Regions from separate parts of the Bradyrhizobium sp. 45 genome, predicted to be linked through region 3. Evidence: predicted binding sites of a transcription regulator. Region 3 holds the regulator's gene; each other region holds the start of a gene.
The links. The regulator LexA, encoded in region 3, represses DNA repair genes until DNA is damaged. The targets are predictions, from matches to a motif close to TGTTCNNNNTGTGTTCNG.
Positions count from the first base shown of each region.

Region 1: IVB42_RS15095 (single-stranded DNA-binding protein) is a predicted target of LexA. The motif match lies at 1,641-1,658, and genes of this name have one in related genera.
Region 2: IVB42_RS12725 (DUF3072 domain-containing protein) is a predicted target of LexA. The motif match lies at 1,181-1,198, and genes of this name have one in related genera.

Region 1 covers NZ_JADPIX010000100.1:34,887-38,160, reverse strand. The annotation lists gene IVB42_RS15105 (outer membrane protein) at 1-349, opposite strand, end outside; gene IVB42_RS15100 (outer membrane beta-barrel protein) at 580-1,362, opposite strand; gene IVB42_RS15095 (single-stranded DNA-binding protein) at 1,822-2,319, shown strand; gene gyrA (DNA gyrase subunit A) at 2,690-3,274, shown strand, end outside.
Region 2 covers NZ_JADPIX010000067.1:4,186-7,459, reverse strand. The annotation lists partial or broken gene IVB42_RS12740 (hypothetical protein) at 1-292, shown strand, start outside; gene IVB42_RS12735 (hypothetical protein) at 315-695, opposite strand; gene IVB42_RS12730 (hypothetical protein) at 864-1,079, opposite strand; gene IVB42_RS12725 (DUF3072 domain-containing protein) at 1,240-1,455, shown strand; gene IVB42_RS12720 (hypothetical protein) at 2,084-2,560, opposite strand; gene IVB42_RS12715 (VOC family protein) at 2,848-3,246, shown strand.
Region 3 covers NZ_JADPIX010000100.1:138,602-141,875, forward strand. The annotation lists gene glp (gephyrin-like molybdotransferase Glp) at 1-697, shown strand, start outside; gene lexA (transcriptional repressor LexA) at 874-1,575, shown strand; gene IVB42_RS15610 (hypothetical protein) at 2,069-2,503, shown strand; partial or broken gene IVB42_RS15615 (ComEC/Rec2 family competence protein) at 2,642-3,274, opposite strand, start outside.

The DNA of each region.
Region 1 (3,274 bases), 100 kb from region 3:
TGGAGCTGAGGGTGGTGCTGACGAGGCCGAAGCCGGGGACGGCAACGGGGCCGGTGACCGACGCGCTGACATCAGCCCAGGAACCATCGGCCTCGACGCCGAGCACGACATTGCCGGTCTGCCAGTTGTAGCCGGCAGTACCGCCGACGAAGCCGCCCTTCATCTTCGGGTCGGTCGAGGAATTTTCCCAAGCGCCGCCACCGACGATACCGAGGTAGAAGCCGGTCCAGTTGTAGACCGAAGCCATGGCCACCGGGGCCTTGGTGTAGGGGCGCGCCGCGAGATCAGCGGCCGAAGCCGGGGCGGCGAGAGCGAACAAACAGGCCGAAGCCAACAAAACCTTTTTCATTTTCAACTAATCCCAGTCCCAGTTTCTGATTGTGCCTTCCACGATAGGGAGGGCATCGGACTCACTTGCCCAACTGATGCCGTACTTACACCAGTGAAGCCGCAAGTTGTGTCACTCAAAAGCAACAACGGTCGGAAAACGGAACGGTTATTGACCGATTAATATTGGAGAACTGCACAGCAAAAGGCCGGCGCAAGGCCGGCCTTCGAAGTGCGATATGTCCAGCGCGATCAGTACCTTGCGATGGCCGGACCGCCCCAGCGATAGTTCAAGCGCACCAGGCCCATGTCTACGTCCTGGCGAATCCGGTCGCTGCCGAATACCGCACCCGCGGGCGTTGTGAAGCCGATCGTGCGATCGCCAAGGAAGATGTGGTCGTACTCAAAGCCCAGCGACCAGTTCGGGGCGAAGCCGAATTCCAGACCGGCCCCGACCGTGCCACCCCAGCGAGTCTCCCGGGCCGAAGCCAGCAGCGCGCCCGCGCCGGGCGTACCCGCAGCAGCGTAGATGTCGTACTTGTCACCGACGACGGCGGCGCCGCCCTTCACGTAAAGCAGCACGTTGTTCCAGGCGTAACCGACCTGACCGGTGATGAGACCGAAAGCGTCGATGCGGGAACGGTTGCGATCACCCGTCACCAAAGCGGTACCAGGGAAGAGGGTGCTCACGTTGTCGCCCCGGAAGTCAGCCCAGTTGCCCTGGCCTTCCAGACCGAACACCCAATTGGCGGACTGCCAGCGATAGCCGATCTGGCCGCCGACGGTGCCCCCTGTTGCATTGTGACAGCCTTCGCCGACGAGAACGCCGGTCGCGGGCGTGACGAAGTCCCAGCACTTGTGGCTGGAGCCACCGCCGCCGTTGATGCCGATGTAGAAGCCGCTCCAGTCGTAGATGGCGGCAATCGCCGGCGGCGGGGCTTTGGTGTAGGGACGCGCGGCCATGTCCGCCGCGCTTGCGGGAGCCGACAAGCCCATCGCCACTGCACCGATTGCACAAATAAGAAGCTTATTCATTGCCAGTCTCCCCAGGTTTCGTCCGCTTCTTATTTCCCCGAAGCGGCTGATCAGGCGCGAGGGCCCATATGAACTAAGTCCGAGGCAACCGTAGCTCTACGGAGCGGCAGAGTCCGTCTCCCAAATGCAACAAGACCGGGGCAGTGCGAGTACCCATAACTTGCTGAATGTTAAGTTCTTTCTTCCATTTTTGGGAACCTACAAAGGTTCCAATCGACGTGTGCCTTTCCGCAACACATGTGGCCGATCGATCCCACGCCTTCAGATCTGTCTTCGCCAAGAACAAATCTGGAACGAACCGGAGGTCGATGCTATATGTGGGGATAACCGGAAGGGTGACGGCCTGATCGTCGTCCGCAAGTGTTCGGCGAGCGTATAGGGTCGCCTCAACAGGCACGGCGGAACGCGGGAGCGGACCGGCCTTCTTGAATTCAGTGGCATTCGGAGCGGAGAGCGGAGATGGCGGGAAGCGTCAACAAGGTCATTCTGGTTGGAAATCTCGGCAAGGATCCTGAAATCCGCCGCACCCAGGACGGGCGGCCGATCGCCAATCTGAGCGTCGCGACTTCGGAGACGTGGCGCGACAAGGCGACTGGCGAGCGCAAGGAAAAGACCGAGTGGCACCGCGTCGTGATCTTCAATGAAGGGCTCTGCAAGGTCGCCGAACAGTATCTGAAGAAGGGCGCCAAGATTTACGTCGAGGGTGCGCTCCAGACCCGCAAATGGACCGACCAGAGCGGTGTCGAAAAGTACTCGACCGAAGTCGTGCTGCAGGGGTTCAACTCGACCTTGACGATGCTGGACGGTCGTAGCGGCGGTGGCGGAGGCGGCAGCTTCGGCGACGAGCCGGGCGGCGATTTCGGCTCCTCCGGTCCGGTCAGCAGCACGCCGCGGCGCCCTGTTGCCGCCGGCGGCGGTGGCCGCAACAGCGACATGGACGACGATATCCCGTTCTGAGCGATTCCGCTCCAAGAACGCGGCGCCTGATGCGGACGCCCGGCCGGATGGGCGGCGCTTCTCATCTCATGTCAGAACATCCCACTAATCGACAGGACGGGCTCGGCATTTCCGGGCCCGCTTCATGTTTGGGGTGAGCTCGGATTGCGGCTTGGCAAACGCGCCGACGCGGCAAGCTCACCGCGCGGTTTTCCACGCGTGAGCGGCGATTTTGCAAGGCCGATGCGAGTGCTGTCCGAGACACCGCTCGCAAGGGCTTAAGTTGTTGGAAAAATAGGCGGAAAAAGCGCTTCCCAGAACGCCGCGAGGGTGGTTATCAGAGGCTCGATGCGCTATATGATTCCCAGATAAAACCTCACCGGATTTCCCCTTGGCTGACGACGACGACAAGCCCGGCGACCAGCCGGCGCAACCCTCGGATATTCGCCCCGTCTCCATCTTCGAGGAGATGAAGAAGTCCTATCTCGACTACGCCATGAGCGTGATCGTGGCGCGGGCGCTGCCTGACGCCCGCGATGGCCTGAAGCCGGTGCATCGCCGCATCCTGTACTCGATGAACGAGCAGGGGCACACGCCGGACAAGAAGTACGTCAAGTCCGCCCGCGTGGTCGGTGACGTCATCGGTAAATATCATCCGCATGGCGACCAGTCGATCTACGACGCCATGGTCCGGATGGCGCAGGACTTCTCCATGCGCGTGCCGCTGATCGACGGCCAGGGCAATTTCGGCTCGGTCGACGGCGATCCCCCGGCTGCCTATCGTTATACCGAAGCCCGATTGACGAAGGCGGCGCTGGCTCTGCTGGCCGACATCGACAAGGACACGGTCGACTTCCAGCCGAACTACGACAACAACGAGACCGAACCGTCGGTCTTGCCAGCCAAGTTCCCGAACCTTCTCGTCAACGGCGCCGGCGGCATCGCGGTCGGCATGGCGACCAACATCCCGCCGCAC
Region 2 (3,274 bases), on a different contig from region 3:
GCGCAGTCGACGGCGCCAAGGTCACGATCTTTGCCGACGACGTTGACCCTGGGAATCCCGATCCCAAACATCCCATCTGGCGCGTCATTGCGGAGTTGAACAATCCGGTCCCCAAGACGCTGCAGTCAAATCGATCTCCGACCAGTTCAACGCCCAGCCAACCCGCGACGCTCGGGAAGGATGAATATGGACCGTCGGCCGTGGCCTGAAGCTCAGCTATGACGGCGCCGCCTTGAAGCTCGTGGACGAAGCCGAGGAAATCAGGCGTGGCAAGCAGGAAGCAAAGCGCTAGGGAGCGCGACGCCGGGTGCCCTTCAGTGACGAAACCGGTTGACGGCCAACAGCGGCAGCCATGATCCCAGCACCATGCAGATCGCAATGGCTGCGACTAGGACGTATTTCAGGGGATGTTGCGAGGACGCGAGCGAACCTTCGAGGTGAAGGTATGGCAGCATCGCCTCCACGGCCATCCCGATCAGGGCAACCGCAACCAGCCCGCCAACCGCCGAAGCGAACAGGTTGACGATCCATCCGATCGCGCCGCGCTCGTTCGACCAAGCCTCGTAGATCGCGACAGCCAGCATCACGAGCACAAAGACCAGCATGAAGCGCATCGAGCCGCCGACGCTCGCCTTCGACCCGAAGATTTCCACCAGCAGCATGGCCGCCACCGCGAGCAGTGTGATCGCCTTCACGACTTTCCTCTTTGGTGTCTCAGCACATAGGCCGCGAAGCCAATTCCGATGCCGAGCAGGCTTTGCAGCATGGCGGTTGGTCGCGCCGGGCTTCGCCGGGGTTCAACAAATTGCACTCGGAGAACTGCAGGACCGCCGCGCAGTGACGACCGAAGGCCGGGGACCGATCTATGCAGCTTGCCTATTGGAAAGCCGCTCGAACGCCGTGATGGCCCGGTTGGCCAGCATGAGGCGTCTGTGCTCGCCCTTGCGGACCATCTCTTCGACGGCGGCCGAGAGAAAGCGGCTGGTGAACGGCGCGTCGCTGATTTGTGCGGTGCGCTCCAGATAATCCCAGGCGATCTGCACGGAATGTTCGATGAGATGGGACAGGTTCTCGCTCATGCAGAACCTACGCTTGGCGGGAGCGCTTGTTCCGCGCTGGCCAGTAGGTCGGTTCTTCATGGCAGATCTCGAGACGTTCAATTTCCGCACGTTTTCGACTGACGAACAAATGAGGAACGACAAGCGCGCGCCGACGTTAGGTGGAAAAGGAGAGATCGCGATGGCTGACAAGACAGCTGACAACACCGGGGACAACGCACAAAAGGATCCGAAGGATTGGGTTTCCGGCGACGACCCGATGACCGGCGCCCAGGAATCCTACCTCAAGACCCTCGCCGAGCAGGCGCACAAGCCCCTCCCCAAGAAGGATCTGACCAAGGCAGAGGCGTCAGAGCTGATCGACACGATGCGGCAAAAGGCCGGGCTCGAGAAGTAGACAGCGGGCATGTACGCCCCGCCCCTGCGAGACGGAAGAACATGACTCACCGATGATCAGAAGTGTCGCGGGAAGGTTGCAGGCGTTCGGCCAACGCTGCATTCACAAACGTTGAGCGCGCTGCATTTCGTCGGGCACAAACAGCGTCGATTGAGCGCACGATCCCGCAATGTCGATTCCACAACTTCAATGCCGGGATCGGGGCCTGTCGCTTTGCGAGCCGGGCACTCATCCTGCTTTGCCTTGCTTCACGTCATGTACGATGTCACCGATGGTGCTTCCCACGACAATCGCGGCAACAACAGGCCAACCGGCGGCTACCATAAGGATGGCCCCGTAGCGCATGTCTTCGCCGGGCCGTTTGTAACTGTCTCGGCCCGAGAACAGGAGCACCGCGATCAGGCAGCCAACTGCGTATCGTCTAAACCATTTCACGACGAGAGACCTTCGTTTACGGGAATTCGTCGCCTCCAACTCCGTCGTGGTTCATGATGTCGGCCGTCCGGCCGCTCGCCGGCAGGCGAAATTTCAGACGATCATGCAAGGCGCGTCAGGCGCCTTGCATGACCTGCTGCCGCTCATTTTCTTGAGCGCGCTGAGCATCGGCTCCGCGCCGAGCTCAGTTCTGTCACTTCGGCAGATCGCGGATTGCCAGCTTGATGACTGTAAGGACAACGAAAGCGGGCGCCCCGTAAACGATGGCGTTCACGGCCCAAGTGATGGCGACGCCCAAGAAAACGGAACTGCCGACAGCTCCCCAGAAAAGGTAAGCTGCGGATATACCCGGCATCTCCCATGCCATCACAGGGGTGGAGTAGTCGGTTAGCTGCTCCATGACGAGCAGCACCGTCGAGACGAGGGCCCCGATTGCCAGTGCGACGGTGAGAACGGATTTCATTGTCTTCAAAGGCCCAACAGCGCCATCACGATGCGGAATCATAAAAAAGGCTGCCAGGCCGAGGAGGCCTCCTACGGCAATCTTCACCCAACGCCGTTGGATTTTCGGCTCGAGCCATGTCGCCAGTTTGACCCAGAGCGCATACGCCCATCCGGCAACAATCGAGCGGATAAGTGCAAACAGAAGCTCGCCTAGAATATTGGCCATAGCGGTTAGTCGCGTCAGCTCCGCGGGGAGTTCATCTGCCAACGGCTAAACAACCCCGTGTCCCCCGTGAATGAGGTGGCCAAGTTCTGCGGTTTGCGTCACCGTTCTGAGGACCCGGTTAGCGCTGTGGAGCTTCGTGAAGGGCTCGTTTTCTAGCGCTTGAGCACTGCCATCGCCATTCACGGCGCGCTCGGCGCGGCATCGTGACTGCTGACATCAGGGTGGCAGCAGCGATGTGCGACGAGCGCCGCGATGCCGCTCAATCTGGGGTCAACAAAGGACATGTCATGAAGTACGCCTCCACTCGCCTGATCGCCACTGACATCAAAATCATGGTTTCGTTCTACGAAATGGTGACCGGAGTTTCCGCCGAATGGCTCGCGCCGGTGTTCGCCAAGATCGTGACGCCGGGCGCCAACCTGGCAATCGGCGCAGCCGAGACGGTCGCGCTCTGGAAAGAAAACAGTGCCGAGCCCGGCGCCGACCGCACCGCCGTGATCGAGTTTCAGGTTGAAGACATCGATGCGGATTATCAGCGCCTGAAAGACAAGGTTACGCTGGTGCACAAGTTGAAAACGATGCCATGGGGCAACAGGACGTTCCAGTTTCGCGACCCCGAAGGCACCGCGGTATCGCTCTTCATGCCGCCGATCGAGCAGGCCGGAAACCGCCTCGCGGCGCAATAGGTCGCGGCAGCAGACTGGCCCGCACACA
Region 3 (3,274 bases):
GCGTCCGAAGGTCGCGATTCTCGCCACCGGCGACGAGCTGGTGATGCCGGGCACCACGCCCGGCCACGGCCAGATCGTCTATTCCAACGGCTACGCCCTGCACGCGCTCGCCCGCAGCGAGGGCGCCGAGACCATCGACCTCGGTATTGCCGCCGACACGCTCGAGGCCACCACCGCCGGCATCCGCCGCGCCCGCGAGAGCGGCGCCGACGTCCTGATCACGACCGGCGGCGCATCGGTCGGCGACCACGATCTGGTCCAGCAGGCACTGCGGGACGAAGGCATCGCGATGGCGTTCTGGAAGATCGCGATGCGGCCAGGCAAGCCGATGATGCACGGGCGACTCGGCGCAATGGGTGTGATCGGCCTGCCGGGCAATCCCGTATCGTCCTACGTGTGCGCTTTCCTGTTCATGGTGCCGCTGATTCGCGCCCTGTCGGGCCGTTCAGTGATTCACCATCGCCATGAACGCGCCGTGCTCGGCCGCGACGTCGGCGCCAACGACCAGCGCGAGGACTATCTGCGCGCGCATCTTGAGGAGCGTGACGATGGCACACGCGTCGTTGTTCCCGTCAATCATCAGGACTCTTCGCTGCTTGCGAATCTCGCTGCAGCACAGGTACTTCTCGTCCGCGCACCATTCGCGCCGAAGGCCGAAGCCGGCACGGCTTGCGAAGTGTTGCGGCTCCCCGTCTGAGCGCCCCCGCAACGCGCGTTCCGCGCACTTTGCTCTGTTCACGGTAAATTAAGCAGTTGCGGAACATGTATCGAACATATAGTGTCTGTTCATGATTTGTTTCGAGCATGCAGCGGCTTATGGCCGAATTCAGCGTCTCGGAATCGGACGACATCAACCGGGGGACTTTGGTCGAGATGTTAACGCGCAAACAATACGAGCTTCTGCGGTTCATCAGTGAACGTCTGAAGGAAAGCGGCGTGCCGCCCTCCTTCGACGAGATGAAGGATGCGCTCGATCTGCGCTCGAAGTCGGGCATCCATCGCCTGATCACGGCGCTCGAGGAGCGTGGCTTCATCCGACGCCTGCCCAACCGCGCCCGTGCGATTGAAGTCATCAAGCTGCCGGAGCTCCAGGCAGCCGCTGGCAGCCGCCGCGGCTTCACGCCGAGCGTCATCGAGGGCAATCTCGGCAAGGTGCGTGCGAGCGCGAGCCTGCCCGCTGACGAGGGCGAACGTCCCGTCGCGGTGCCGGTGATGGGCCGCATCGCGGCCGGCACGCCGATCGAGGCGTTGCAGACCCGCAGCCATACTATCAGCGTACCGCCTGACATGCTCGGCTCGGGCGAGCATTACGCGCTGGAAGTGCGCGGCGACTCGATGGTCGAAGCCGGCATTCTCGACGGCGACATGGCCCTGATCCAGCGCAACGAGAGCGCCGATACCGGCGACATCGTGGTGGCGCTGATCGACGACGAGGAAGCGACGCTGAAGCGCTTCCGCCGTCGCGGCGCCTCGATCGCGCTCGAGCCCGCCAACGCGGCCTATGAGGTCCGCATCCTGCCGCCCAACCGGGTGAAGATTCAGGGCAAGCTGATCGGGCTTTACCGGAAGTACTGATACCGGGAGTCTTTCTATCGGCAGTACTTCATATCGGAAGCACTTCATGCCGGAGGTGCTTGGCGCCTCGCGCGCTTCCGATCGGCATCGCCGGTCAGAGATTGGAGCGGATCATCGTCCGCTCCGGCTGGATAGCCTTTCTGGTTCTGCACAGACTATCCGGCCCCTCCTCCAACGCTGGCTCCTCGCCACGCCGACGAAGCAGCACCGCTTCAAGCAGCACCGCTTCGCGGCTCGGTTGTTCGAGGAAACAGCGACCAGCGGTCAAGTTCGGCCGTTGCAGCCAAGTTGGCAATGTTCGCGTACGCGCCTCCCGAATGCATCGCGGCGAGCTTTGTTCCTATTGAATTCGGGAAAGATAATGTGATCGCGGCTTGCGGAAGCCAGCCGCAGATTTGCCCACAACCAAGCACAGCGTTCGTGCTTCCACTCTGATAGAGGCCTGCGCCTCGATAAGAGACGCGGGTTGCTATCCCAGCATGAGGAGCACCCGATGTGTGACTACAGCCTACATGCCGTCGCGTCGCGCCCCGCCGAAGTCGGCGAGACGATCGTCACGACAAGCTTCCGCGGCACCTCGACGCGCGGCTTCGCCTCTGCAGCCGATCCGTCCGTCGCCGTCTGCCTGCTGCCGGGGACGGAGCTCGCCTTCGCCGACGACGTCCGCTACGACAATCGCTGGATCTGGACGCGCACCATCAATTCCCGCGTCGGCAAGTTCGGCAAGATCGATCCGCACGTTCCCGACCGCCATCATGATGCGATCGAATTCCCCGACGGCAAATACGTGCTGGTGACGCAGCTCGTCGAAGGCCAGCGCGCGACGGTGCTGCAACTGCCGGTGACTCAGTCGGTCACCGAGCGCGAGCACAAGGCGCAGATCACCGCCGACAGGCAGCCGACCGTCACGCACCTGCCGATCGGCTGACAGAGCCGCCCTCCGGCTACGAGGTCGGAGGTCAGGATTGAATCGCCATCGCCGGCCGTGGCCGGCGAGATGGTGTGGTTTGCGCCCCGCGAATCCGAACGGACGCACCGAACCACTGCGTTGCTCCGCACCATCAGATCAATCGTCGGCTTGCAGGTCGGTGTCCGCCGGCGTTGCGTCCTTGATGCGAGGCGCGGTCGACTTTGGCGCGAGGCTGCCGTCGAAATCACCCTCGCCGGCGCCGGCCGGCAACCAGGGGCGGCTCGTGCCTCTCGCCCTCACTGCCTGAACCACAAAACCGTCACCACGCTGCGTCAGCGCCAGCGCGCTCTGGCTGGCGAGCCGCTGCCGATCGACCACCATCGCCGCGCAATCGGGCGGCGCGGGACGAGTCGTCACCACCAGGGCGGCCCGACTGCAATCGTCTGCGAGAGCGTCGACGCGCAGTGCCAGCGCGACCAGCCTCCCGTCGGCCAGTGGCGTCACGCAGCCGGATTCGTCGCAGGACACGCCATCGGCAAGCGAGGCTCTGCCCGCATCGCGCGGATCGGCGTCGGCAGCGAGCCATTCCTTGAGCAGAAAGCCGTCCTTGTTCGTCCTGATCAGGTGCAGATATCCGTCCCTGCCCCGCACCGCGACGCTCGCGCCATCCCCGGCAATCAGGATGTCGGGCTGCCGCGCCGACAGTCCCCAGAGGATCGCTGCCAGCAGCACCAGGGCGCCGGACCAGCGCAGCGGCGTGCGCAACAAGCCGAGCACAATGATTCCCAG